DNA from 2 places in the Pseudomonas sp. DTU_2021_1001937_2_SI_NGA_ILE_001 genome. Region 1 is predicted to be linked to the other one. Evidence: predicted binding sites of a transcription regulator. Region 1 holds the regulator's gene; the other holds the start of a gene.
The links. Region 1 encodes sigma-54, which starts transcription at its own class of promoters, with help from an activator protein. Its sites were predicted from a motif close to ANTGGCATNNANNTTGCTNT; they were not measured.

Region 1 (14,439 bases):
AAAAGATCCGCACTTACCTGGTTCTCGGCGCTCTCGCCCTGCTGCTGGCTGCAGCCGGCTACTGGAACGTCAGCCCGGAAAGTTTCATGGACCAGCCGGCACAAGTGGCCGACGACACGGCCATCGACTATTACGTCATCAATGCGCGCAGCGTGCAGTACCTGCCCGACGGCAAGGTCCAGTACGAGATGACCGCCGACAAGGTCGAGCACCTGAAGGCCACCGAGGTGTCCCTGGTGACCACCCCGGACCTGCAGATGTACCGTGGCACGCTCTACCCCTGGCATGTGCAGAGTACCCGTGCCGAGGTCTCGCCCTCCGGGGACCAGGTGGAGCTGATCGACAACGTTCGCGTGGCGCGCACCGATGAAAAGCAACGCGCGACCATCATCACCAGCAGTCGGATGACTGTATTCCCACAGAAGCAATATGCGCAGACCGAGCAAGCCGTTAAAATCGACGCCGCCGGCGGTGTCAGCACGGCGGTCGGGATGAAAGCCTATTTGAAAGACGGCAGGATGGACCTGTTGTCCAAAGTAAGAGGACAGTATGACGCTCGTTAAAACCCTCCCTTTATTGCTCGGCCTGGGCGCAGCACTGGGAAGCGCGAGCGCCTGGTCCCTGCCGACCGACCGTGATCAGCCGATCCACATCCAGTCCGACGACGCGCAGCTGGACGACAAAAAAGGCATCGCCACCTATAAAGGCAACGTAATCATCACCCAGGGCTCGATGAAGATCACCGGCAACACCGTGACCATCACCCGCAATGCCCAGGGCGAAGTCGACGTGTTCACTTCGGTGGGCAACCTGGCCTATTACGAGCAGAAGCCCGCGGTGGACAAGCCCATCGTCCAGGCCTATGCCGTCACCATCCAGTACTACGCGGCGCAGGATCGCATCGTGCTGATCGACAAGGCCAAGGTCATCAACGACGGCAACACCTCCGAAGGCGAGAAGATCGTCTACGACACCGTGCGCCAGGTCGTCAGTGCCGGCCGCGCCACAGGCAACCAGGTCACCGCGCCACGTCCGCGCATCGACATGGTCATCCAGCCGAAAAAGAAAACCGAACAGCAGCAGAAGGCGCAGTAAATGGCGACGCTTAAAGCCCAGCACCTGGCCAAGAGCTACAAGAGCCGCCAGGTCGTACGCGATGTCAGCCTGTCCATCGACAGCGGTCAGATCGTCGGCCTGCTGGGCCCCAATGGCGCCGGCAAGACGACCTGCTTCTACATGATTGTCGGCCTGGTCCAGGCCGACCAGGGCCGCGTACTGATCGACGACCTGGACGTCAGTCACCAGCCCATGCACGGCCGCGCCCGTGCCGGCATCGGCTATCTGCCACAGGAAGCCTCGATCTTCCGCAAGCTGAGCGTGGCCGACAACATCATGGCGATCCTCGAGACCCGCAAGGAACTCGATGCCGCCGCCCGCCGCAAGGAACTGGAAAGCCTCCTGCAGGAATTCCACATCACCCACATCCGCGACAGCCTCGGCATGAGCCTGTCCGGTGGTGAACGCCGCCGCGTGGAGATCGCCCGCGCCCTGGCCACCTCGCCGAAGTTCATCCTGCTCGACGAACCCTTCGCCGGTGTAGACCCGATTTCGGTCGGCGACATCAAGCAGATCATCCATCACCTCAAGGCCAAGGGCATCGGTGTCCTGATCACCGACCACAACGTGCGTGAGACCCTGGACATCTGCGAAACCGCCTACATCGTCAACGACGGCCAGCTGATCGCCGAAGGCGATGCCGAGACCATCCTGGCCAACCAGCTGGTGAAAGAGGTTTACCTGGGCCACGAATTCCGCCTCTGACAGCGCTCAGGCTGTTGACAACAGATTATTTGTCATGACGCTCTAGGCAAGCACTCGGGCTTCAGGCATATAATTTGCTTATAAGGCGGCGCCCAGGCGCCCTGTAGTGGATGGCGCTCTCCGGCGCCGGCGAATGAAGGTGTTGAGCAACTGCCATGAAACCATCGCTAGTCTTGAGAATGGGCCAGCAGCTGACGATGACGCCGCAGCTGCAACAGGCCATCCGCTTGCTTCAGCTCTCGACCCTGGATCTGCAACAAGAGATCCAGGAAGCGCTGGAATCCAACCCGATGCTGGAACGCCAGGAAGAAGGCGACGACTTCGACAATTCCGACCCCATGGCGGACAACGTCGAGAACAAGGTGACCAGCGAGCCACAGGAACCGACCTTCCAGGAAACCGCCACCACGGTGGACAACCTCGAGGAAGGCGACTGGAACGAGCGCATCCCCAATGAGCTGCCGGTCGACACCGCCTGGGAAGACATCTACCAGACCAGTGCCAGCAGCCTGCCCAGCAGCGACGACGATGACTGGGACTTCACCACCCGCACCTCGGTCGGCGAGAGCCTGCAAAGCCATCTGCTCTGGCAGCTCAACGTCGCACCGATGTCCGACACCGATCGCCTGATCGCCGTCACCCTCATCGACTGCATCAACGACCAGGGCTACCTGGAAGAATCCCTCGACGAACTGCTGGAAGCCTTCGACCCGGAGCTGGATATCGAGCTCGATGAGATCGAGGCCGTGCTGCATCGCATCCAGCAGTTCGAACCGGCCGGGGTGGGGGCGCGCACCCTCGGCGAATGCCTGTTGCTGCAACTGCGCCAGCTGCCCGCCAAGACCCCTTGGCTGAGCGAAGCCCAGCGCCTGGTCAGCGACTTCATCGACCTGCTCGGCGGTCGCGACTATTCGCAGCTGATGCGGCGCATGAAGCTCAAGGAAGACGAACTGCGCCAGGTCATCGAACTGGTGCAGAGCCTCAACCCCCGCCCTGGTTCGCAGATCGAGTCCAGCGAGCCGGAGTACGTGGTGCCTGACGTGATCGTGCGCAAGGACAGCGACCGCTGGCTGGTGGAGCTGAACCAGGAGGCGGTGCCACGCCTGCGCGTCAACCCGCAGTACGCCGGTTTCGTACGCCGCGCCGACACCAGCGCCGACAACACCTTCATGCGCAACCAGTTGCAGGAAGCGCGCTGGTTCATCAAGAGCCTGCAGAGCCGCAACGAAACGCTGATGAAGGTCGCCACGCAGATCGTCGAGCACCAGCGCGGCTTCCTGGAGTACGGCGACGAAGCCATGAAACCGCTGGTCCTGCACGACATCGCCGAAGCGGTAGGCATGCACGAATCGACCATTTCCCGGGTCACCACGCAGAAGTTCATGCATACGCCACGCGGCATATACGAGTTGAAATACTTCTTCTCCAGCCACGTCAGCACCTCCGAAGGCGGCGAATGCTCGTCCACGGCGATCCGCGCCATCATCAAGAAACTGGTGGCCGCGGAAAATCAGAAAAAGCCATTGAGTGACAGCAAGATCGCTGGTTTACTGGAGGCACAAGGCATTCAAGTCGCCCGTCGCACCGTCGCCAAGTACCGCGAATCGCTGGGCATTGCACCCTCCAGCGAGCGCAAGCGGCTGATGTGACCGATGGGGTTCAGGCGGCGATCCCGAGCTCGATCGCAGCCGAACCCGGCCAAAGCGTTCCAGTGGCAGGCACGGCCTGCCTCTTATGCACAGGCAAAGGAGAGAGCAGTATGCAAGTCAACATCAGTGGACACCAACTGGAAGTGACCAAGCCCCTGCGCGAATATGTGGAGCTCAAACTCAAGAAACTCGAAGGACATTACGACAAGATCACCAATGTCCAGGTCACCATGACGGTCGAGAAGCTGAAACAGAAAATCGAAGCCACGATGCATATCCCTGGTGGTGAAGTGGTGGCCAACGCCGAACATGACGACATGTATGCGGCCATCGACCTGCTCACCGACAAGCTCGACAGACAATTGCTCAAGCACAAGGAAAAGCAGCAAAGCATCCTCAAGGGTGCGACCGCTCGCTAACACACCCGACCCATGATCCGACTTGAAGATATCCTGACCCCCGGCCGTTCCCTGGTGAACGTGCCGGGCGGCAGCAAGAAGCGCGTACTCGAACAGATTGCCAACCTGATCGGCCGTGAAGTACCGCAACTCGAAGCCAATACCGTATTCGAAAGCCTCGTGGCCCGTGAAAAGCTCGGCTCCACGGGCTTTGGCAATGGCATTGCCATTCCCCACTGCCGCCTCGCCAACTGCTCATCGCCGGTCAGTGCGGTGCTGCACCTGGAAACCCCGGTCGACTTCGACGCCATCGACGGCGCGCCCGTCGACCTGCTGTTCGTGCTGCTGGTCCCCGAGGCTGCCACCAACGAGCACCTCGAACTGCTGCGCCAGATCGCCAGCATGCTCGACCGCGACGAGGTCCGCCGGCAGCTGCGCGCCGCGCCAAGCAGCGATGCGCTGTACCAGGCAGTGCTGAAAGAACTCAAGGGCCATTGACCATGAGCCCGCGCATGATCGTCGTCAGTGGTCGTTCCGGTTCCGGCAAGAGCACTGCGCTCGACATGCTGGAAGACAACGGTTTCTACTGCGTCGACAATCTGCCAGCGGGCCTGCTGCCCGAGCTGGCGGAACGCGCACTGCTCAACACCGAACAGACCGAGCCGCTGCTGGCGGTCTCGATCGACGCGCGCAACATGCCCAGCCATCTGAGCCGCTTTCCGCAGATCCTGGAAGAACTCCGCGCCCGACATATCCAGTGCGACGTGCTCTACCTGGACGCCGATGATGCCACCCTGCTCAAGCGTTTTTCGGAAACCCGTCGCCGCCATCCGTTGAGCAGCTCGCAGCGCTCCCTGGCCGAAGCCATCCACGACGAGAGCCTGCTGCTCGGCCCGATCGTCGACCTGGCCGACCTGAAGATCAACACCACGCACCTGAACCTTTACCAGCTGCGCGACACCATCAAGTTGCGCCTGCTGAACAAGCCGGAACCCGGCACCGCGTTTCTCATCGAATCCTTCGGCTTCAAGCGCGGCATGCCGGTGGATGCCGATCTGGTGTTCGACGTGCGATGTCTGCCCAACCCTTACTGGAAGCCGGAGCTGCGCGAGCATTCCGGTCTGGACCCGGTGGTGGCCGAGTACCTGGCAGCGCAGCCAGACGTAGAAGAGATGTTCCAGGACATCTTCGCCTATCTGAACAAATGGCTGCCGCGCTTCGCGGCCAGCAACCGTTCCTATGTCACCATTGCCATTGGCTGCACCGGCGGGCACCACCGCTCGGTCTACCTGACCGAACGCCTGGGCCAGATCCTGCAACAAACACTCAAGAACGTTCAGGTCCGTCACCGCGACCTCAGCTGAAGGACTTTCACTGCGATGCCCGTTCGTCAAATCACCATCATCAACAAACTGGGCCTGCACGCCCGGGCCGCTGCCAAGTTCGTCGGCGTGGCCGGCAAGTTCCCCTGCCAGATCAAGGTCGGCCGCTCGCCGGAGAGCCTGGTGGACGGCAAGAGCATCATGGCCGTCATGATGCTGGCCGCTGGCAAGGGCACCGACATCCACCTGTTCGCCGAAGGCGAACAGGACGAGCAGGCTCTCGATGGCCTGGTCGAGCTGATCAACAACAAGTTCGATGAAGGCGAGTGACCACGCCAGCGAGCACAAAAAAGGGGATGCCACACGGTATCCCCTTTTTCGTGATCGCCTGGGCGTCTAGGCACCCAGCCATGTGACCGCGTGGGCCACCAGCAGGACAACTCCGCCAAACAACAACAGGCTGCCCAGAACCCGGCGCAAGCGCTTGAGACGCACGCCCGCAGTACTTGAACCTCTACCCTGCGCGGCTTTTTCCACCACGAGCATCAGCCCAGCGCTGCCTGGTAGCGGCGCGCCACTTCATCCCAATTGATGACGTTGTAGAAGGCACCGATGTATTCGGCGCGGCGGTTCTGGTACTTCAGGTAGTAGGCGTGCTCCCAGACATCCAGGCCCAGGATCGGCGTGTTGCCGTGCATCAGCGGGCTGTCCTGGTTCGCGCTGTGCTCGACCACCAGTTTTTTCTCTGGGGTAACGCTCAGCCAGGCCCAGCCGCTGCCGAAGCGCTTGACCGCCGCGTCGGTGAACGCACTCTTGAAGGCTTCGAAGCCGCCCAGTTGCGTATCGATGGCCTGGGCCAGCACACCGCTTGGCTGGCCACCGCCCTGGGGCTTCATCACGGTCCAGAACAGCGAGTGGTTGGCGTGCCCGCCGCCGTGGTTGATGACCACCGGGCGCAGGTTTTCCGGCAGGCTGTTGACCCTGGCCACCAGCTCTTCGACCGGCAGCGACTCGTACTCGGTGCCGGCGATGGCCTTGTTGATGTTATCGATGTAGGTCTGGTGGTGCTTGGTGTGGTGGATCTGCATGGTTTGCGTGTCGACGTGCGGCTCCAGCGCCTCGTAGGCGTAGGGCAGTGCAGGCAAGGTATAGGGCATATCAGTGGACTCCTTGGTATTGGCCGATCGGCGAATGCCGGCGCACGCCAGGCTCACGCTCACCCACGCCGCTCAGCAGGCGCTGGGTGCGCGGGTACTCACCGTGTTCGCTGATGAAATTCAGCAGCTCGGCATAGGTGTGGTTGCTGTGGCGCAAGGCCGCCTGGCGCAGGGCTTCGGGCAGCCGTGGGTTCTGAACGGCCTGCAGCAGCCGCTGATGGATAGCGCAGAGGTATTCGGCGCTCTCCTCCGGCTGCCCCAGGCTCAGGTGCAGGTCGGCCAGGTTGTGATGGGAAATGACGCAGGCGGCCACGGCTTCGTCCGCGTCCGCCCAGCGCTCGAACAGCACCTGGGCGAGCGCCAGGGCCTGAAGGTACAACTCACGAGCCTCGACCCAGTCGCCGAGGTTGAAACAGCGATTGGCCTGTTCGATGGTGCGTTTCCAATGCTGCATGATCACCTCCAGAACGCCGGGCGCGACTCGCTCAGATCCCGCCGGCGGTGAGTTTTTCGGGGTTGAGCAACGTCTCCAGCTGGCTGCGTTGCAGGTCGGTGTGTTCCAGGGCCACATCGATAATGGGGCGGCCCTGCTGGTAGGCCTTCTTGGCGATCTCGGCGGCCTTCTGGTAACCGATGATCGGGTTGAGTGCGGTGACCAGGATCGGGTTGCGCGACAGCGCCTCCTGGAGCTTGGCCTGGTTGACCTTGAAGCTGGCGATGGCCTTGTCGGCCAGCAGGCGGCTGGCGTTGGCCAGCAGCTCGATACTGCGCATCAGGTTGTCGGCGATGATCGGCAACATCACGTTCAGCTCGAAGTTGCCCGACTGCCCGGCCACCGTGATCGCCGCGTCGTTGCCGATCACTTGGGCGGCGACCATGGCGGTGGCCTCGGGGATCACCGGGTTGACCTTGCCCGGCATGATCGACGACCCGGGCTGCAAGGCTTCGAGTTCGATCTCACCAAGCCCGGCCAAGGGGCCGGAGTTCATCCAGCGCAGGTCGTTGGCGATCTTCATCAGCGAGACCGCAGTGGCCTTGAGCTGACCGGAGACGGCCACGGCGGTGTCCTGCGAACCGATCAGCGCAAACAGGTTCTGGCCAGGGGTGAAGGTCACTCCGCTCAGGGCACTCAGGTGAGCATTGAAGCGCTGGGCGAATTCGGGGTGGGCGTTGATGCCGGTGCCGACGGCGGTGCCACCCTGGGCCAGGGACTGCAGGCTCGGCTGCAGCGCCTGCAGGTTGACGATGTTGGCGCGCAGCTGGCTGGCCCAGCCGTCGAGCACCTGGCTCATGCGCACCGGCATGGCGTCCATCAGGTGGGTGCGGCCGGTCTTGACGAACGGATGCACCTGTACGGCCTTGTCGGCAGTGACCTTGACCAGGTGCTCCAGTGCCGGCAGCAGGTGCTCATGCAAGGCCAAGGCGGCACTGACATGGATGGTGGTAGGGATGATGTCGTTGCTGCTCTGGCCGCAGTTGACATGGTCGTTGGGGTTGACCGTCTCGCCCAGGATGCGTGTGGCCAGGGTGGCGATCACCTCGTTGGCGTTCATGTTGGAGCTGGTGCCGGAGCCAGTCTGGAAGATATCCACCGGGAAATGCACCATGAAGTCCTCGGCCAGCAGTTGCTCGACGGCCTGGACGATGGCACGGCTCTGCCCGGCACTGATCTGCTGCAGCTCCAGGTTGGCCTTGGCTGCGGCAGATTTGGCCAGCAGCAAGGCACGGATGAACTGCCGCGGCATGCGCTGCTGGCTGATCGGGAAGTTGTCTACCGCACGCTGGGTCTGGGCACCGTACAGCGCCTCGGCGGGCACCTGCAGTTCACCCATGCTGTCGCGTTCGATACGGGTATTACTCATCGGAATGTCCTTGCAGCAGTTCAGTGAGAGAAATCGAAGGTTGCAGCACGCAGCTGGCCAGCTCATAGGCGCAGGCGCGCCATTGGCGGTCGCTCGCCAGGGTCTTGAGATCCCGCAGCGGCCGCCAGCACTGGTCCAGGCACAGGCAGCGCCAGTGCCACGGCAGCACCGTGTCGCGGGCGGTGTCGAGCAACAGGCGGAATGAGGCCTGGGCGATATGGCGATTGGGAATGCCCTTGAAGCGGGCCAGATAGCGGCCTTCGGCGAGGTAGTGATCGATGAGGCGAGGCTCGTCCGGGTCGAGCCCGCAACGGATCCGCAGACCCAGTGCGTGCCAGCTTTGCAGCTGCGGCAATTCATGCAGGACAGACGCCATGAGCCCCTCTCACCCAATTAATGATACTCATTATTAATTGAGATTAAGAATCATGACAACCCTGGAATTTGCCGAGGCCACGAGCGCAAGAATCGGGTACAAGCGGCTTTAGCCGCGAAAATGCCGGTAAAGAAAATACATTTGCTGTGAATGTGACGCCGTCTTCGCGGCTGAAGCCGCTCCTACCCTGTCGGGCTGATCAAGGGGGAAATTTCGCTTGCCGGGGCAATTCCTACCCATCAGTCAGGCTTTTCCTGCGGTCATTTCGCTTTCATTTGTGCGAACTTTCCGAGAAAATCCCGGCCTCTTGCATGGGGTATCGTCGAACACTAGGCTGCGTTCGTCGCTGAATATCAGCGATCGGGTTTAGCAGCTCGTTGTGACGACCGCACGCATGTACCGCCTATGGCGGCTTTGCGTGGGGCACCTTCGGGTGCGCCGGTTTTTGCGTCGTCCACCGGTCTGCTAACCCGCGACAAAGCCGCCACCTCTCGCACGTTTAGCAGCGTCCGTCCGGTGGCCCTCATCAGGACGACGTCATGAAAACCGTAATTCCCGACCCACCCTGCCTCGAAGACGCCCTGCTCCACATCCACAACGTGCTACGCAGCGCCGCCGCCACCGCCTATGAAAGCGCCGATCAGCTCAACGGCCCGCAACGCGATCTGGCCCTATCCACCCATCACCTGATCGGCCTGGCCCAGTCACTGCTCGACGAAACCCTGGAGCGGCTGGAAACGGCCTGATTCAAGCAGGGCTCATAGCGGTGCTCCAGCCACACCCGGTAGGAGCGGCTTCAGCCGCGAATTCACTGCACTTCACCACCGATGCAGTTAATATCCTGGCGATTCGCGGCTAAAGCCGCTCCTACTGGTGCCGCCTTGAAGGATCAGCTGCCCGCGACGGTCATGCGCTCGATCAGCACCGAGCCGGTGCGAATGTTGCCGCGCAGCTCCAGGTCGCTGCCCACGGCGACGATCTGGCGGAACATCTCGCGCATGTTGCCGGCAATCGTGACTTCCTGGACCGGGAACTGGATCTCGCCATTCTCTACCCAATAACCCGCGGCGCCCCGCGAGTAGTCGCCGGTGACCATGTTCAGGCCGCTGCCCATCAATTCGGTGACCAGCAGGCCACGCCCCATGCGGCGCAGCAGCGCAGCCTGATCCTCGCTGCCATGGGTGACGAACAGGTTATGCACACCGCCGGCGTTGGCCGTGCTCGGCATGCCCAGCTTGCGCCCCGAGTAGGTGCTCAGCACATAGGACACCAGGTCGCCATTCTCGACGAACGGCTTGGCATAGGTCGCCAGGCCGTCGCCGTCGAATGCCGCGCTGCCCAGGGCGCGCATCAGGTGCGGACGCTCGTCGATGGTCAGCCACTCGGGGAACAGGCGCTGGCCCAGCGTGCCCTCCAGGAAGGATGACTTGCGGTACAGGTTGCCGCCGGAAATCGCCCCCAGGAAGCTGCTGAACAGACCACCGGCCAGCTCGGCCGAGAACAGCACCGGCACTTCGCAGGTCGGCACCGGGCGGGCACCGAGGCGGCTGGCAGCCCGTTGCGCGGCCTTGCGCCCGATACTCTGCGCATCACTCAGCAGTTCGCCCTGGCGGTTGACGTCATACCAGTAGTCGCGCTGCATCTGGCCGCCGTCTTCGGCGATCATCACGCAGCTCAGGCTGTGCCGGGTGGAGGCGTAGCCGCCGATGAAACCGTTGCTGTTGCCGTACACCCGGCAGCCCTGATGGGTGTTGAGGGTGGTGCCGTCGGCATTGCGGATGCGGCTGTCGGCTTCGAAGGCCGCCGCCTCGCAGGCCAGAGCTTTCTCGATGGCTTGCTCGGGGCTGATGTCCCACGGGTGGAACAGGTCGAAATCCTGGATATCCCGCGCCATCAGCGCAGCATCGGCCAGCCCCGCACTGTGGTCTTCGGAGGTGTGCTCGGCAATCGCCAGGGCGGCGGCGACGGTTTCGCGGATCGCCTCCGGGCCGGTGGCGGAGGTGCTGGCCGAGCCCTTGCGCTGGCCAACGTACAGGGTGATACCGAAACCCTGGTCGCGATTGAACTCGACGGTCTCGACTTCGCGCTGGCGCACCGAGGTCGACAACCCTTGGTCCACGGACACCGCCACTTCACAGGCCGTGGCGCCCTGGCGGCGCGCTTCGGCGATGATCTGCTCGACCTGTTCCTGCAGGGCGGGCAAGGCCTGCGGGCCGACGCTTGGGGTTGCACTCATGACTTTCTCCATCAAATTCTGCTTTCGGCACGGCCCGTATACCGAGCGGGCCGGACAAGCGGCCCCCGACTGGTTATCATGGCGCCGTTTATTTTCGGACGGCCCCCATGGTTGATTCTTACGACGACTCCCTTGATGGGGAGAAAAGCAAAACCCAGGTAAAACGTGAAATGCAGGCTCTGGTAGAGCTTGGCGAACGCCTGACGACCTTCAAACCCGACCTGCTGGACAAGCTGCCGCTGACCGACGGCCTGCGCAAGGCGCTGGCCGAAGCCCCGAAGCACACGGCCCACGCCGCGCGCAAACGGCACATCCTGTTCATCGGCAAGCTGATGCGCGACCAGGACCAGGAAGCCATCCTCGCCATGGTCGACCAGCTCGACAGCTCGACCCGCCAGTACAACGAGCGCTTCCACGCCCTGGAGCGCTGGCGCGACCGGCTGATCGGCGGTGATGACGGCGACCTGGAAAAATTCGTCGCCGAGTACCCCGATGCCGACCGCCAGCAACTGCGCTCGCTGATCCGCCAGGCCCAGCACGAGGTGGCGCGCAACAAGCCGCCGGCCTCGAGCCGCAAGATCTTCAAATACATCCGCGAAGTGGACGAGCTGCAGCGCGGCCTGCGCTGAAGCCCTCCCCCTGCACGCCACTCAAGCCCCGGTGCCGCCCACGGTGATCGCATCGAGCTTGAGGGTCGGCTGGCCTACGCCGACCGGCACCGACTGACCATCCTTGCCACAGGTGCCGACGCCGCTGTCCAGCGCCAGGTCGTTGCCGACCATCGACACCCGGCTCATGGCCTCGGGCCCGTTGCCGATCAGGGTCGCACCCTTGACCGGCGTGGTGATGCGCCCGTCTTCGATCAGGTAGGCCTCGCTGGTCGAAAACACGAACTTGCCGCTGGTGATGTCGACCTGACCACCGCCGAGGTTGGCGCAGTACAGGCCTTTCTTCACCGAGGCGATGATTTCCTGCGGGTCGCTCTGCCCGCCGAGCATGTAGGTGTTGGTCATGCGCGGCATCGGCAAGTGCGCGTAGGACTCGCGGCGACCGTTGCCGGTACGCGCCACGCCCATCAGCCGGGCGTTGAGCTTGTCCTGCATGTAGCCCTTGAGCACACCGTTCTCGATCAGCGTGGTGCACTGGGTCGGTGTGCCTTCGTCGTCGACGCTCAGCGAACCCCGGCGACCGGCCAGGGTGCCGTCGTCGACGATGGTGCACAGGCTCGACGCCACCTTCTCGCCCATGCGTCCGCTGTAGGCCGAGCTGCCCTTGCGGTTGAAGTCGCCTTCCAGGCCATGACCGACCGCCTCGTGCAACAGCACGCCGGACCAGCCCGAACCGAGCACCACCGGCAGCGTACCGGCCGGGGCCGGCACCGCTTCGAGGTTGACCAGCGCCTGGCGCAAGGCCTCGCGGGCATAGCCCATGGCGCGGTCTTCGTTGAGGAAATAACGGTAGTCGGTGCGCCCGCCACCGCCGTGCCCGCCGCGCTCGCGGCGACCGTTCTGCTCGACGATGACACTGACATTGAAGCGCACCAGCGGGCGTACATCGGCGGCCAGGCTGCCATCGGCTGCGGCCACCAGAATACGCTCCCAGACCCCGGCCATGCTCACCGAAACCTGCTGGATACGTGGGTCGAGGGCACGGGTGGCGACGTCGATACGCTTGAGCAGCTCGACCTTCTCGGCGCGGCTGAGCACTTCAAGGGGGTTGTCCGGTGCGTAGAGCTGCGCGACATCCTGGGCACTGAAGGCCTGCACGCGGCCGTTCTGCCCGGCGCGGGAAATCGAACGGGCGGCACGGGCCGCCGCCGTCAGGGCTTCGAGGTTGATCGCGTTGCTGTAGGCGAAGCCGGTCTTTTCACCGGACTGCGCGCGTACGCCGACGCCTTGGTCGAGGTTGAAGCTGCCTTCCTTGACGATACCGTCCTCAAGGGCCCAGGACTCGGAAATGATGCCCTGGAAATACAGGTCGGCGGCATCGATGCCAGGCCCGGCCAGCTCGCCCAGCACCGACTGCAGGTTGTCCAGGCTCAGGCCACCGGGGGCCAGGAGATGTTCGCTGACTGAGGACACGTGACTCATATTCACTCCGAAGCAGGCCGCACCGCGTCCTGCACTGAAAATCGCCGGTGACTCGACACCGGCATCCGCGCCCGGATGGACGCCTGTTCTTCGTTGTCGCGCTGGGCCAGCAGCACGCCCTCGCCCTTGGCCTGCTCGGCCAGGATGCGCCCCCAAGGGTCGACGATCGCCGCCTGCCCCCAGGTTTCCCGCGGGCCGGGATGCACGCCACCCTGCGCGGCGGCCAGCAGGTAGCACTGGGTCTCGATGGCGCGGGCGCGGATCAGCACCTCCCAGTGCGCCGCGCCGGTCACCGCCGTGAACGCCGACGGCGCGCTGATCAGCTCGGCACCGGCTTCACGCAGGGCCGTGTACAGCTCCGGGAAGCGCAGGTCGTAGCAGACACTCAGGCCCAGACGCCCGACCGGGGTATCGGCGACCACGATGCGGCTCCCATGAGCATAGTCATCGGATTCACGATAGCGCCCGCGATTGTCCGTCACATCCACATCGAACAGGTGCAGCTTGTCATAGCGTGCGACCTGTGCGCCGTATTCGTCGATCAGCAGCGAGCAGGCCGTGACCTTGCCATCGGGCTGCCCCTCGGGCGGCAACGGCAAGGTGCCGGCGACTATCCATAACCTGAGGTCGCGGGCCGCCTGTTTCAACCAGGGCAGCACCGGTCCCTGCCCGGTGGCTTCGGCATGGCCCAGCGCAGCGGCATCGCGCCGCCCCAGCGCCGAGAAGTTTTCCGGCAGCACCGCCAGGCGCGCGCCCTGCCCCGCCGCCTGCTCCAGCAGGGCACGGGCCTGGCGCAGGTTGGCATCGATGTCGCTCTGGCTGACCATCTGGATGACCGCGAATGTCACGCTGCTCTCCCGGATCGTGCGGCGGGCCGCGCCATCACTGTGGTTTCTCGAAGGGTTTGTCGAAGGTGATCTTCGGCTCTTTCCAGGGCCCTTCGACCTTGTACTGGACGCTGGCGAAACGTGCAACGCGGTCGCCCAGCAGCTTGTCAGCGATGAATAGCGCACCACCGATGGCCGGCGCACCGACGATCAGCGCGGCGATCGGCAGGTTATTGGTCAGCGGCAGGGTCACCAGCAGCTTGGCATCGACGCGGTCCTTGACCATGTCCAGAGTGCCATCAAGCTCCAGGTTGCTCGACGGGCCGGTCAGGGTAATGGGCTTGCGAGTCACGTAAACGCCATCGCTGGCCACCAGCACGCCCTTGACCTTGTCGTAACTCAGGCCCTTGCCCAACAGGTCGGAGAAGTCCAGGCGCAGGCGCCGGCCGATGGAGTTGAAGTTGAGCAGGCCGAATACGCGCAGGGCCTGTGCGCCGCCTTCGACTTCGACGAACTGGCCGTTGGCAAGATTGGCATCCAGCGTGCCCGAATAGCGCTTCAGGCCCACCCAGGCCGGCGAGCCGGGCCAACGGCCGTCGATGTCCAGGTCGAACTTCTCGCTGGTCACCGTGGGCGCGAAGCCCCAGGCCTTGAGCACGTCGCCGAGGTTCTTGCCCGTCACGTGGCCCTTGAGCCAGCTG
Region 2 (14,439 bases), 780 kb from region 1:
GGCGCCATCGGCGCGATACGGCGCAAAGTGCGCCATGTCCTGGAGCATGCGTTCCTGCAGGTCATCCAGGGCCGGGCGAATCTGTGTGGCGAGGTTCAGGCGTGGGGTCTGCGGCGCCTGGCCCTGGCGTTTCCAGGCGTCGAGGCTGGCGTGCTGGCTGATCTTGCTGGCTTCGATCTGGTCGGCGAACAGTTGCCGTGCCCAGGCCGGGTCGACCTGCCACTCGCGGGCGCGCTCGGCGGCCCGGTCAATCACCTGGCGCTCGCGGGGGCGGTCTTCGACCGGCTGGCCGCTGTCCCATTTGCTCAGCGCCACGGGGGTAGCCAGGGCCAGGCGCTGCTCGATATCGCCCAGCAGCGGTGCCAGGGCTTCGGGGGGATGGCGGGTGCTGGTACAGGCTGTCAGCAGGCTGAGCAGTGCCAGTGCGGCAAAACCCAGGCGGGAAGGGCGCGGCAGGCAGGACGAAAGCATGGAGAACCTCCAGGAAATCGGAACGGCGATGCAGCATGGCACAGCCGGATGACGGGTGTGCGATGAATATCTATTGGTCGCCTCCCGGCCCTTGCGCGGTTGAAGCCGCGCAAGGCCAGGATGCCCAGCTGTTCAGGCAGGACCGGCTGCGGCAGGGCAAAAAAAAGGCCACCCGAAGGTGGCCTCTCGATGCGCCGGCAGGCGGCGCAACAGGAATCAGCAGCTGTAGTACAGCTCGTATTCCAGAGGGTGTACGAAGGTACGGACCTTGATTTCTTCTTCCGACTTCAGCTCGATGTAGGCATCGATGAAGTCGTCGGAGAACACGCCGCCCTTGGTCAGGAACGCACGGCCTTTGTCCAGCTCTTCCAGGGCCTCTTTCAGGCTGCCGCACACTTGCGGGATTTCCTTGGCTTCTTCTGGTGGCAGGTCGTACAGGTTCTTGTCGGCGGCATCGCCTGGGTGGATCTTGTTCTGGATACCGTCCAGGCCAGCCATCAGCAGGGCGGCGAAGGCCAGGTATGGGTTGGCAGCCGGATCCGGGAAGCGGGCTTCGATGCGGCGGGCGCGTGGGCTGGAAACGTATGGAATACGGATCGAGGCCGAGCGGTTACGGGCCGAGTAGGCCAGCATCACCGGAGCTTCGAAACCTGGGACCAGACGCTTATAGGAGTTGGTCGACGGGTTGGTGAAGCCGTTCAGGGCCTTACCGTGCTTGATGATGCCGCCGATGAAGTACAGGGCGGTGTCGGACAGGCCGGCATAGCCTTCGCCGGCGAAGGTGTTCTTGCCGTCTTTGGCGATGGACATGTGCACGTGCATGCCCGAGCCGTTGTCGCCGTACAGAGGCTTCGGCATGAAGGTCGCGGTGCGGCCGTAGGCGTCGGCAACGTTGTGGACCACGTATTTCAGGGTCTGTACTTCGTCAGCCTTCTTGACCAGGGTGTTGAACTTCACGCCGATTTCGTTCTGACCGGCGGTGGCCACTTCGTGGTGGTGAACTTCGACGACCTGACCCATCTCTTCCAGTGCGTTGCACATGGCAGTACGGATTTCGTGGTCGTGGTCGACCGGTGGAACCGGGAAGTAGCCGCCCTTGATGCCTGGACGGTGGCCCTTGTTGCCACCTTCCACGTCCTGGTCGGTCATCCACGAGCCTTGCTCGGAGAAGATCTTGAACATGGAGCCGGAGATGTCGGACTTGTACTTGACCGAGTCGAAGATGAAGAACTCAGGCTCCGGGCCTACGAATACGGTGTCACCGATACCGGTGCTCTTCAGGTATTCCTCGGCGCGGTGGGCGATGGCGCGTGGGTCGCGATCGTAGCCCTGCATGGTGGACGGCTCGATGATGTCGCAGACCAGGATCAGGGTCGGCTCTTCGGTGAACGGGTCCAGTACGGCGGACTCGTCGTCCGGCAGCAGGATCATGTCGGAGGCTTCGATGCCTTTCCAGCCGGCGATGGAGGAACCGTCGAACATCTTGCCGATTTCGAAGAAGTCGTCGTCCAGCGCATCGCGTGCCGGCATGGTGACGTGCTGCTGCTTGCCTTTGGTGTCAGTGAAGCGCAGATCAATCCATTTAACGTCATGATCTTTGATGAGTTGAACCGACTTCGACATAGTGTCCTCCGGGTGGGTTGAGGCCGATGCTTTTGTAGGGGCCTCTGAATTTGGGTGATGCCGGCGCAAAATACTCTGCCATGGCTACCTGCCTCACAAGGGAGCAATTTGCATGCCAGTGCCCCGAGATGGGCTGGCCGCCCCAAATACAAGCGTTTACGTCGCATCCACGAAATTCCTGGAAAAATATTGCACCTTATTGATGCTTATTTTTCCGAGTTTGACCCTTTTTGGTGCGCTGACAATCGGATGTACGATAGTTGGTCAAAGCTTGAGCAATTTCCGCTATAATCCGCGCCCCTCTTTTTTTGTCGGCCCTTCACGCACTGTTTCCATGAAGCTCATCGTCAAAGTTTTCCCAGAAATCACTATCAAAAGCCCGCCGGTGCGCAAGAAGTTCATCCGCCAGCTGGCCAAGAACATCCGCACCGTGCTGCGCGAGCTGGACGAAAACATTGTCGTGGGCGGCGTCTGGGACAACCTGGAGGTCGAGACCCGGGAAACCGATCCGAAGATCCTGCAGGGCATCACCGAGCGGCTGAGCTGCATGCCCGGCATCGCCAACTTCCTGCAAGTGGCCGAATACCCGCTGGGCGACCTCGACGACATCGTCGCCAAGTGTCGGCAGCATTACGCCGACCTGCTGCCCGGCAAGATCTTCGCGGTGCGCTGCAAGCGGGCCGGCAAGCATTCCTTCAGTTCCATGGACGTCGAGCGCTACGTCGGCAGCCAGTTGCGTCGCGAGTGCGGTGCCGCCGGCATCGACCTGAAGAATCCCGAGCTGCTGGTGCGCATGGAGATCCGTGACGACCGCCTGTTCGTGGTGCACAGCCAGCACCAGGGCCTGGGTGGCTACCCGCTGGGTGCACTGGAACAGACCCTGGTGCTGATGTCCGGTGGCTTCGACTCCACCGTGGCGGCCTACCAGATCATGCGTCGTGGCCTGATGGCGCACTTCTGCTTCTTCAACCTCGGCGGCCGTGCCCATGAATTGGGCGTGATGGAAGTCGCGCATTTCATCTGGAAGAAGTACGGCAGCTCGCAGCGCGTGCTGTTCATCAGCGTGCCGTTCGAAGAAGTGCTGGGCGAAATCCTGCAGAAAGTCGACGACGGTCATATGGGTGTAGTGTTGAAGCGTATGATGTTACGCGCAGCCTCGGCGATGGCCGAACGCCTGGAGATCGACGTGCTGGTCACCGGCGAGGCGATTTCCCAGGTGTCGAGCCAGACCCTGCCGAACCTGGCGACCATCGACTCGGTGACCGACAAGCTGGTGCTGCGTCCGCTGATCGCCACCGACAAGCAGGACATCGTCAACCTGGCGACCCAGATCGGCTCGGCCGATTTCGCCCGGCACATGCCCGAATATTGCGGGGTGATCTCGGTCAACCCGAAGACCAGCGCCAAGCGCTACCGCGTCGAGCACGAAGAGACGCGCTTCGACATGGCGGTCCTGGACCGTGCCCTGGAGCGCGCCAGGCTGGTGGCGATCGACCGGGTGATCGACGACCTCAGCCAGCAGGTCGCGGTCGAAGAAGTCCACCAGGCCCTGGCCGGCCAGGTCATTCTCGACATCCGCCATCCGGATGCCCAGGAAGACCAGCCGCTGGACGTGCCTGGCGTTGAAGTACAAGCCGTGCCGTTCTATGCACTGAACAGCCGCTTCAAGGAACTGGATGGCAACCGCCAGTACCTGCTGTATTGCGACAAAGGCGTCATGAGCCGCCTGCATGCTCACCACCTGCTCAGTGAGGGGCATGCCAATGTGCGCGTATATCGACCGAGCTAAACGCCCGGGGCTGTTTGCCTGTGGCTTGCGTCACCGGCCCCCCGACGCTGTCACGGCCGTACCTGAAGATTTCCAACGTTAATCGCCGCCCGCGTCCGGACGGCAGACCGAATCCTCTGATCGAGATACACAAGTGATCGAAAATCTCCGCAACATCGCCATCATCGCGCACGTTGACCACGGTAAAACCACTCTGGTCGACAAGCTGCTGCGTCAGTCCGGCACTCTGGAGCGCAACGAGCTCAACGACGAGCGCGTGATGGACTCCAACGACCAGGAAAAAGAGCGCGGCATTACCATCCTGGCGAAGAACACCGCCATCCGCTGGAACGACTACCGCATCAACATCGTCGACACCCCCGGCCACGCCGACTTCGGTGGTGAAGTAGAGCGCGTGATGTCGATGGTCGACTCCGTGCTGCTGCTGGTCGACGCCCAGGACGGCCCGATGCCACAAACCCGCTTCGTGACCAAGAAGGCCTTCGAAGCCGGTCTGAAGCCGATCGTCGTGATCAACAAGGTCGACCGTCCAGGCGCGCGTCCTGACTGGGTTCTGGACCAGATCTTCGACCTGTTCGACAACCTCGGCGCCACCGAAGACCAGCTGGACTTCCAGGTCGTCTACGCCTCGGCCCTGAACGGCATCGCCGGTCTGGACCACACCGCCATGGGCGAAGACATGACCGCGCTGTACCAGGCCATCGTCGACCACGTTCCGGCGCCAAGCGTCGACGTCGACGGCCCGTTCCAGATGCAGATCTCCGCTCTGGACTACAACAGCTTCCTGGGCATCATCGGCGTGGGCCGTATCGCCCGTGGCCGCGTCAAGCCGAACACCCCGGTGATCGCCATCGACACCGAAGGCAAGAAGCGCAACGGTCGTATCCTCAAGCTGATGGGTCACCACGGCCTGCACCGCGTCGACGTCGAAGAAGCCACCGCTGGCGACATCGTCTGCATCAGCGGCTTCGAAGAGCTGTTCATCTCCGACACCCTGTGCGACATGAACAACGTCGAGGCCATGAAGCCCCTGACCGTCGACGAGCCAACCGTTTCGATGACCTTCCAGGTCAACGACTCGCCGTTCTGCGGCAAGGAAGGCAAGTTCGTCACCAGTCGTAACATCAAGGAACGTCTGGACAAGGAACTGCTGTACAACGTGGCCCTGCGCGTTGAAGAAGGCGACTCGGCCGACAAATTCAAGGTTTCCGGCCGTGGTGAGCTGCACCTCTCGGTTCTGATCGAAACCATGCGCCGTGAAGGCTTCGAGATGGCCGTGGGCCGTCCTGAAGTGATCATCCGCGAAGTCGACGGCGTCAAGCAGGAGCCGTTCGAGAACGTCACCATCGACATCCCTGAAGAATCCCAGGGCAAGGTCATGGAAGAGATGGGTCTGCGTAAGGGCGACCTGACCAACATGGTGCCGGATGGCAAAGGCCGTGTGCGTCTGGAGTACAACGTTCCGGCCCGTGGCCTGATCGGTTTCCGTAACCAGTTCCTGACCCTGACCAACGGTGCTGGCATCCTGACTTCGATCTTCGATCGCTACGACACCATGAAGCCAGGCCAGATGTCCGGCCGCCTCAACGGCGTTCTGGTTTCGGTCGAAACCGGCAAGGCGCTGACCTACTCGCTGGAAACCCTGCAGGCTCGTGGCAAGCTGTTCATCGAGCACGGCCAGGACATCTACAACGGCCAGATCATCGGTCTGAACAGCCGTGACAACGACCTGGGCGTGAACCCGACCAAAGGCAAGAAGCTCGACAACATGCGTGCTTCGGGCAAGGACGAGGTCATCGCCCTGGTTCCGCCGGTTCGCCACACCCTGGAACAGGCCCTGGAATTCATCCAGGACGACGAGCTGTGCGAAGTGACGCCGAAGTCGATCCGTCTGCGCAAGAAGATCCTCGACGAAGGCGAGCGTACCCGCGCTGCCAAGAAAGCCAAGGCGTGAGACTTAGCCCCGGCTGAATGAAAACGCCCCCGGTCGCAAGACCGGGGGCGTTTTCGTTTGTGCGGGTGGAAGGTTCGGCTTCAGCGCATCAGAAATCCAGCGATACGCGGGTCGGACCACGGCTCACCGCAGAGTTGGCGTTCTTTTCCGCCGGCTTGGGCTTGTAGGCGCAGTAGCCGGGGCGCGGGCCGATCTTCGGGTGGTTGCGGCAGGTGTCCGGGCGCTTGTCGTAAATGGTGCACAGGCGGCTCTTGCGGTCCAGGTACAGGCAGTCGTTGTTGCTCATGCGCTGCAGGGTGAAGATGCCGGTCTTCTGGTTGAAGCGCTCGATGATGCCTTCCTTGAGCAGGCGCTTGGCGATGTTCTTCGGCGGCTCACCCTGTTCGAACTCGTCGACGATGCCGATGCGGATCAGGTCCTTGATCTTCACTTCGACCGGCAGGGTGCAGCAGGTGGACATGCAGCCCCCGCACATGTGGCTGGAGTACTTGGCCCAGGTTTCCAGGCGGTCGAGTTCGGCGGCGGCGATCAGGGTGGGTTTCATTCTGTTTTCTGGGTGGTCATCACGGGCGCGGGATCATACCGGCCCGCCGGGGTTTGCGGTAGGCAGTGCAAGCACCCTTGGTCGCCTGGCAGGCAGAAATCCGGTCACAGAGCGGCTTTAGCCGCAATACCGTTCGACTAAGCGCTGTGCGACCAGGTAGGAGCGGCTTCAGCCGCGAAGCGACCGCCTGTTCACAACAAATGCAGTGAATTTCCTGGCGCTTTCGCGGCTAAAGCCGCTCCCACCGGTTGTCGCGGCTCATGAGGCTTGTAGCACTTCAGCCAGGCGTTCACGGGCTTCCTGGCGTTCGGCCTGGCTGGGTCGCGCATGCGGGTTCAGGCTCGACCATTGCGGATGGGCGCGTGCCCGGCGCAACGGGGCGGGCAGCTTGCCGGTACGCCATTGGGTGTCCTGCGGTGTCTCCAGCTCGATGCGCTGCATCGCCGCATGCCCACGCGCGTCGAGCGCCAGCAGCAATTGCCGCTGCCGCAAGGCCAGCAAACGCAGCACGGCGTCGTCCACGGTCAGCTCACGTTCGCCCTTGAGCTTGCCGAGCAGGCGGTTGCCGTAGCCCTTGGCGGTCAGCAGCGCGCCGCCGGCAATGGCCCCGGCCAGCGCTGCTGCACCCAGGGTCAGGCCGCCGACCAGCAGGTCCACCCCGGCACCGGCTGCCGCCCCTGCCGCTACGCCACCGCCGACCCGTACGCCCAACAGGCGCAGGGTCTCGGGGTTGAACAGATCGTCGCCCCAACGCCCGTCGAGCAGCGGCAGGTCGCCGGTCGAGGCGTCCTGGGGGCGAAAGGCATAGAGCTGCAACAGCGACTCGACGCACTGCTGCTCACGTTGACGCACGGCCTGATGCAGCGCCTCGATGGCCTGGCGTTCGGGGTCGGCCTGCGCCGGCACACTGCGCCGGCTGGCGGCACAGTCGATCAGCAAGTCGGCGATCAGCCGCGCTGCGGCATGGCGCCTGGCCTGGCGCTGGGTTTCCAGGTCGCTGATCAGGCGCTCCAGTTGGGGCCGGGCGTTTTCCAGCAACAGCGCCAGGCTTTCGTACAACCGGCGCTCGCCGTCCTGCGGGGGCGCCACGCTGTCGAAGCGCACCAGGGCATGCAGGCCCAGGCGCGACAAGGCCTCACGCCAGTCCGCTTCGCGGGCCTGGGGGCGGCTGACGAAATTCAGTACCGGCAGCAGCGGCTTGCCACACCCGGCGAGAATCGCCAGTTCGTCGCGGTACTTGGCCAGCACCGGCTCGCGGGCGTCGATGACGTACAGACCGGCGTCGCAGGCCAGCAACTGGCGCAGCACCTTGGCTTCCTGCTCGAAGCGTTGGCGCGCCTCGCTGCCCTGCAGAAAGCGCTGCAACCGCGCCGGGCCGTCCAGGCGCTCGCCCTGGGTGCTGCGCTCCAGGTAGTCGAGCAGGTCGATGGCGTCTTCCAGCCCTGGCGTGTCGTACAGCTCCAGCAGCGCCTGGCCGTCGACGGACAGGCGTGCACCTTCCACATGGCGGGTGGTGCTCGGGCGATGCGACACCTCGCCAAAGCCCACGTCGCGGGTCAGGGTGCGCAGCAGCGAGGTCTTGCCCACGTTGGTGTGGCCGACCACGGCCAGCTTCAGCGGGCGATGTGCGTCAGTCATGGCCGCTCTCCAGCCAGTTCATCGGGGCCTGGGTATGGCCAGGCAGTTGCAGCGCTTGCAGGGCGTCCTGCCAGTCGCCCAGGCGTTCGGTATCCAGCTGCTGCCCGGCGGGGGCCGGCAGCAGCCACACGCGGGTCTGCCCGGCATTGCGCGCCAGTTCGGCGAGCAGCGCCAGGCTGCCGCGGTCGGGTGAGCGGCGCGGATCGCAGGCGATCAGCAGGCGCGCCGGAGGGTTCTGGGTCAGTTGTTCGAGCAGGCGATGGCGCGACTCGCGGCTGTCCAGCACACCGGCGTCAGCCACCTGTGCAGCCTGTGCCGGTGGCCAGGGCTGCTGATCGTCCAGCTCCAGGGCGACCATCAGCGCGCTGCCCTCGGCCAGCTTCGCCGTGGGGCGTGGAACTTCATGCAGCCGGGCCGGTGCGGCGTCGCTGACGCCCAGGCGTTCGCTGGCCGGCATCAGACGCTCGCGCAGGTGCTGGTAGGCCGGGTCGTCGAGGTCCAGGCTCAGGGCCTGGCGACCGCGGTGCCAGCGCCACAGGCACAGCAGGGTCAGCAGCAGGCGCGGCAGGATGCCGTAGATCAGCAGCACCCCGACCAGCCAGCCGGCCCAGACCTGGCGCGCATCGTCTAGACCGGCGGGACCGTTGCCACTGGCGCGAATGGTCTCGGCGTCGGGCACGCTGAAGCCCAGCCAGGCGGGCAGGGTGCCCAGTCGTTGAGTAAGGCTGACGAAGGTGTCGCTGCCCAGAATGGTGGTTTCCCAGACGAAGCCGTAGCGCCGCGTGGCCATCATCGCCAGCAGTACCACCAGTGCGCTGAGCAGCGCCAGCAGCCACAAGCCGTTGCTCAGCAGGCCCAAGGCCCAGCGCTCCAGGCGCTGGCGTTGCAACAGTAGTAAAAGGGCGGGGGCCAGTTGCACGGCCTGGGCGTCACGCGCCAGGCGACCGCTCAGCCACAGCCACAGCTGCCCGAGGCTGGCACCGGCATGCCGGCTCAGCAGCATGCCCAGGGTCCAGGCCAGCAACAGCAGCAGGTTCAGGCCCAGCAGGCTGCCCACGGCGCGAAACACATTGATCGAGCCGGGCGTACCACCCAATGCGGCGAAGGCCAGGCCGGCGCCGCTGGCCAGGGCGAACAGCGCCAGGGCCAGCAGTGCCAGGCGTGCGCCCTGTTTCCAACGGCGCAGGGCCGCGAGCATGCCATCGCGCTCGGCCAGCCAGTGGGCTCGTTGTTGCAGGCGCGTGGCGAAGTCACCACCGGCGGCGCGTGCCTGGCGGCTGGCCTGCTGATCGTCGAGGGGGCCAGCCTGGGCTTCGCGCAGGCGCACCGCTTCGGTCAGCCACAAGGAGTCGAGAGAATTCGGGGCAGTCACACAGCGTCCCTTGGCAGAAAACGGACAGGCAGCATAACCGCTGTGATAGGCCTTTAGGGTACGAGTTCCTTCGCTCTGGTATGCTCGCCGGCATGAACAGACAGCTCCCCCTCAGCCTGATCGCCGCCCTGGGTGAAAACCGGGTGATCGGCATCGACAATTCCATGCCCTGGCACCTGCCGGGGGACTTCAAGTATTTCAAGGCGACCACCCTGGGCAAGCCGATCATCATGGGCCGCAAGACCTGGGATTCGCTGGGCCGTCCGCTGCCGGGCCGGCTCAACCTGGTGGTCAGCCGCCAGAGCGGGCTGCAACTGGAAGGTGCCGAGGTCTATGACTCGTTGCCGGCCGCCGTGGCACGCGCCGAGCAATGGGCAGCCGAGCAGGGCGTCGAGGAAGTGATGCTCATCGGTGGCGCACAACTCTATGCCGAAGGCCTGCCGCATGCCGACCGCCTTTACCTGACCCGCGTCGAACTGAGCCCGGCCGGCGATGCCTGGTTCCCCGCGTTCGATACCGCACAGTGGCAACGGGTCTCGACCCAGGCCAACCCGGCCGAAGGCGACAAGCCGGCCTATCACTTCGAGGTGTGGGAACGCCGCGCAGGCTGATTCACATTTCTGCCATCAAATTGTCGTTTTTGCCGTGTGCTGTCGCTATCGACCATGTCGCTGGCGTATTTGGCAACGAAGCGGTCGTCCAGGCGCGCTAACTGTCATGCAATTTTGTTACGGTCCTGCCTTTGTCATGAAAAGGGGATGTCTGTGATGAAGTTTCAGCCAAGACTGTTAGCCAGCGCACTCTGCCTTAGCCTGGGCTTCGCCCTGGCCGGTCCGGCGTCTGCCACCGAGTTGAAGCATTGGCCCGAGCCGGCCGCCAAGGCGCTGGACGCGATGATCGCGGCCAATGCCAACAAAGGTAACTACGCGGTGTTCGACATGGACAACACCAGTTACCGCTTCGACCTCGAGGAATCGCTGCTGCCCTATCTGGAAAGCAAGGGCCTGCTCACCCGCGAGAAGCTCGACCCTTCGCTGAAGCTGATCCCCTTCAAAGACACCGCCGAGCACAAGGAAAGCCTGTTCAGCTACTACTACCGCCTGTGCGAGCTGGACGACATGGTCTGCTACCCCTGGGTGGCCCAGGTGTTCTCCGGCTTCACCCTCAAGGAGCTGAAAGGCTACGTCGACGAGCTGATGGCCCTGGACAAGCCGATTCCGGCGACCTACTACGACGGTGACCAGGTCAAGACCCTGGAAGTCAGCCCGCCCAAGGTGTTTACCGGGCAGACCGAGCTGTACAACAAGCTGATGGAGAACGGCATCGAAGTCTACGTGATGACCGCCGCCTCCGAAGAGCTGGTGCGCATGGTCGCGTCCGATCCCAAGTATGGCTACAACGTCAAGCCGGAGAACGTCATCGGCGTGACCACCCTGCTCAAGGATCGCAAGACCGGTGAGCTGACCACCGCCCGCAAGCAGATCACCGACAAGAAGTACGACCCCAAGGCCAACATGGACCTGGAGCTGACCCCTTACCTGTGGACGCCGGCAACCTGGATGGCCGGCAAGCACGCGGCGATCCTGACCTACATCGACCAGTGGAAGAAACCGGTGCTGGTGGGCGGCGACACCCCGAGCAGCGATGGCTACATGCTGTTCCATGATGTGGACGTCAACAAGGGCGGCATCCACCTGTGGATCAACCGCAAGGACAAGTACATGAACCAGCTCAACGGCATGATCAAGGCCAACGCCGAGGCCCAGGCCAAGGAAGGTCTGCCGGTGACGGCGGACAAGAACTGGGTGATCGTCAAGCCGGACGAGATTCAGTAACCGCTGTTCGCCTGGGCTGCTTGCTCGGCTGTCGATGTTGTGGGAGCGAGCTTGCTCGCGACGGCTGCGTCACGTTCACAGCAAATACATGGGTTTTGCTGACCTGTTCGCGAGCAAGCTCGCTCCAACAAAAACCGGGAAGTGCTTGATCGAACTGCATCGCGGTTAAAACCAATGCTGTTCGCTTAAGCGGCATGTGACCCGGTGGGAGCGGCTTTAGCCGCGAAAGCGCGAGGAGCCTAACTGAACTGTATTGCGGTTAAACCCACTCCTGCGGGAAACGAGGCATAAAAAAACCGGCGCACCAGGCGCCGGTTTTTCATGTCGCTGCAACCTTACAGGCCGTCGAGCATGGCCTTGTTGCGCACTGCGCCCTTGTCGGCGCTGGTGGCCAGCAGGGCATAGGCCTTGAGCGCCGTGGTCACCTTGCGTGGGCGTACTTCGACCGGTTTCCAGCCTTTCTTGTCCTGTTCCACGCGACGCGCTGCCAGCTCTTCGTCACTGACCAGCAGGTTGATCGAGCGGTTGGGGATGTCGATGAGGATCTTGTCGCCGTCGCGCACCAGGCCGATGGCGCCGCCGGAGGCGGCTTCAGGCGAGGCGTGGCCGATGGACAGGCCCGAGGTGCCGCCAGAGAAACGGCCGTCGGTGAGCAGGGCGCAAGCCTTGCCCAGGCCCTTGGACTTCAGGTAGGAAGTCGGGTAGAGCATTTCCTGCATTCCCGGGCCGCCTTTCGGGCCTTCGTAACGGATGATCACGATATCGCCGGCCTTCACTTCATCGGCGAGGATGCCGCGCACCGCGCTGTCCTGGCTTTCGAAGATCTTCGCGTTGCCTTCGAACACGTGGATCGACTCGTCGACGCCGGCGGTCTTCACTACGCAGCCGTCCAGCGCGATGTTGCCGTACAGCACGGCCAGGCCGCCTTCCTGCGAGTAGGCGTGCTCGACGCTGCGGATGCAGCCGTTCTCGCGGTCGTCGTCCAGGGTTTCCCAGCGGGTCGACTGGCTGAAGGCGGTCTGGGTCGGGATGCCGGCCGGGCCGGCCTTGAAGAAGGTGTGCACGGCTTCATCGTTGGTTTGGGTGATGTCCCACTTGGCAATGGCTTCTTCCATCGAGGCGCTGTGCACGGTCGGCAGGTCGGTGTGCAGCAGGCCGCCACGGGCCAGCGAACCGAGGATGCTGAAGATGCCGCCGGCGCGGTGCACGTCTTCCATGTGGTACTTCTGGATGTTCGGCGCCACCTTGCACAGCTGCGGCACCTTGCGCGACAGGCGATCGATGTCGCGCAGGTCGAAGTCGACCTCGGCTTCCTGGGCGGCAGCCAGCAGGTGCAGGATGGTGTTGGTCGAGCCGCCCATGGCGATGTCGAGCATCATGGCGTTCTCGAACGCCTTGAAGTTGGCGATGTTGCGCGGCAGTACCGACTCGTCGTTGCCCTGGTAGTAGCGCTTGCACAGCTCGACGATGGTGCGCCCGGCGGTGAGGAACAGTTGCTCACGGTCGCTGTGGGTCGCCAGGGTCGAACCGTTGCCCGGCAGCGCCAGGCCCAGGGCTTCGGTCAGGCAGTTCATCGAGTTGGCGGTGAACATGCCGGAGCACGAACCGCAGGTCGGGCAGGCACTGCGCTCGTACTCGGCGACCTTCTCGTCGCTGGCGCTGGAGTCGGCGGCGATGACCATGGCGTCTACCAGGTCCAGGCCATGGTTGGCCAGCTTGGTCTTACCGGCTTCCATCGGGCCGCCGGAGACGAAGATCACCGGAATGTTCAGGCGCAGCGCGGCCATCAGCATGCCGGGGGTGATCTTGTCGCAGTTGGAGATGCACACGATGGCATCGGCGCAGTGCGCGTTGACCATGTATTCCACGGCGTCGGCGATGATCTCGCGGCTCGGCAGCGAGTACAGCATGCCGTCATGGCCCATGGCGATGCCGTCATCCACGGCGATGGTGTTGAATTCCTTGGCCACGCCACCGGCGCGTTCGATCTCGCGGGCGACCAGCTGACCGAGGTCCTTGAGGTGCACGTGGCCCGGTACGAACTGGGTGAAGGAGTTGGCGATGGCGATGATCGGCTTCTTGAAGTCGTCATCCTTCATGCCCGTGGCGCGCCACAGGGCACGGGCGCCGGCCATGTTGCGGCCGTGGGTGGAGGTCTTGGAACGGTAATCAGGCATTTGTAGCACTCCGGCAATACAGGCTAATCAGTCGGGCACCTTTGAAAACCACCGGCGTGGTCATCGCGGCGTTGAAACCAGGCTCGCGCTGACAGCCTCGCCGGTGTTTTCAGGGGTGCCTATCTAGGGGAGTGAGCTTCTGTGGGTCCACACGCACGAGGGCGTTGATCGCATGCAGTGAAAAACCGAAGGCCACGGGATCGCCGTGCACTCGGCCTGAGCTCATAAACCCGCCGGGGATGACTGGCGATGAATGCCGCCGATTCTACACCGCTGGCGCCTGCTTGGCATGACGTCTGATCGACAGGTGAAAATTCACCGAACGACCTGTCGATTTTGCTGGCAGGGCTTTTGCGAAGCGCCTTCAGACACCCCGCAAGACGAGGCTGAGGTGCCCGGAGCGCATCGGGCTCCGGGTGGCTGGAGTGCCGGACGCTCAGCTGTTGGGCAGCAGCCGGCAGGTGATGCTCTTGATGTAGCGGGTCTCGTGGATCGCCGGGTGTACCGGATGGTCCGGGCCCTGGCCGCCGCGTTCGAGCAGCTGCATGTTGCGGTCCAGGTGGCGGGCGCTGGTCAGCAGGATGTTGTGCAGGTCGTCCTCGGGCAGGTGCATCGAGCACGAGGCGCTGACCAGGATGCCGTCCTTGCTGAGCAGGCGCATGGCCTGTTCGTTCAGGCGGCGGTAGGCGCCTTCACCGTTCTTCAGGTCTTTCTTGCGCTTGATGAAGGCCGGCGGGTCGGCAACGATCACGTCGAAGCGCTCTTCAGCGGCTTTCAGTTCCTTCAGGGCTTCGAACACGTCGCCTTCGATGCAGGTGACCTTCTCTGCGAAGCCATTCAGCGCGGCATTGCGCTCCACGCCGTCGAGGGCGAAGCCCGAGGCGTCCACGCAAGTCACTTCACTGGCGCCGAAGGCCCCGGCCTGAATACCCCAGCCGCCGATGTAGCTGTACAGGTCCAGGACCCGCTTGCCCTTCACATAGGGCGCCAGGCGCGCACGGTTCATGCGGTGGTCGTAGAACCAGCCGGTCTTCTG

Region 2: glnA (glutamate--ammonia ligase) is a predicted target of sigma-54. The motif match lies at 2,195-2,214, and genes of this name have one in related genera.

The regions. Positions count from the first base shown of each region.
Region 1 is NZ_CP135971.1:2,661,821-2,676,259, forward strand. Features, by position in the region: gene lptC (LPS export ABC transporter periplasmic protein LptC) at 1-563, shown strand, start outside; gene lptA (lipopolysaccharide transport periplasmic protein LptA) at 550-1,095, shown strand; gene lptB (LPS export ABC transporter ATP-binding protein) at 1,096-1,821, shown strand; gene RRX38_RS11415 (RNA polymerase factor sigma-54) at 1,977-3,470, shown strand; gene hpf (ribosome hibernation-promoting factor, HPF/YfiA family) at 3,581-3,889, shown strand; gene ptsN (PTS IIA-like nitrogen regulatory protein PtsN) at 3,902-4,366, shown strand; gene rapZ (RNase adapter RapZ) at 4,369-5,232, shown strand; gene RRX38_RS11435 (HPr family phosphocarrier protein) at 5,248-5,520, shown strand; gene RRX38_RS11440 (superoxide dismutase) at 5,736-6,347, opposite strand; gene RRX38_RS11445 (hypothetical protein) at 6,349-6,801, opposite strand; gene RRX38_RS11450 (class II fumarate hydratase) at 6,833-8,209, opposite strand; gene RRX38_RS11455 (FagA protein) at 8,202-8,585, opposite strand; gene RRX38_RS11460 (DUF6124 family protein) at 9,125-9,331, shown strand; gene pmbA (metalloprotease PmbA) at 9,475-10,821, opposite strand; gene yjgA (ribosome biogenesis factor YjgA) at 10,929-11,450, shown strand; gene tldD (metalloprotease TldD) at 11,472-12,911, opposite strand; gene RRX38_RS11480 (carbon-nitrogen hydrolase family protein) at 12,914-13,759, opposite strand; gene RRX38_RS11485 (YhdP family protein) at 13,794-14,439, opposite strand, start outside.
Region 2 is NZ_CP135971.1:3,440,096-3,454,534, reverse strand. Features, by position in the region: gene RRX38_RS14820 (chorismate mutase) at 1-471, opposite strand, end outside; gene glnA (glutamate--ammonia ligase) at 688-2,094, opposite strand; gene thiI (tRNA uracil 4-sulfurtransferase ThiI) at 2,429-3,883, shown strand; gene typA (translational GTPase TypA) at 4,017-5,837, shown strand; gene RRX38_RS14800 (YkgJ family cysteine cluster protein) at 5,926-6,381, opposite strand; gene RRX38_RS14795 (DUF3482 domain-containing protein) at 6,640-8,019, opposite strand; gene RRX38_RS14790 (DUF2868 domain-containing protein) at 8,012-9,391, opposite strand; gene RRX38_RS14785 (dihydrofolate reductase) at 9,484-10,002, shown strand; gene RRX38_RS14780 (haloacid dehalogenase-like hydrolase) at 10,159-11,226, shown strand; gene ilvD (dihydroxy-acid dehydratase) at 11,562-13,403, opposite strand; gene RRX38_RS14770 (class I SAM-dependent rRNA methyltransferase) at 13,840-14,439, opposite strand, start outside.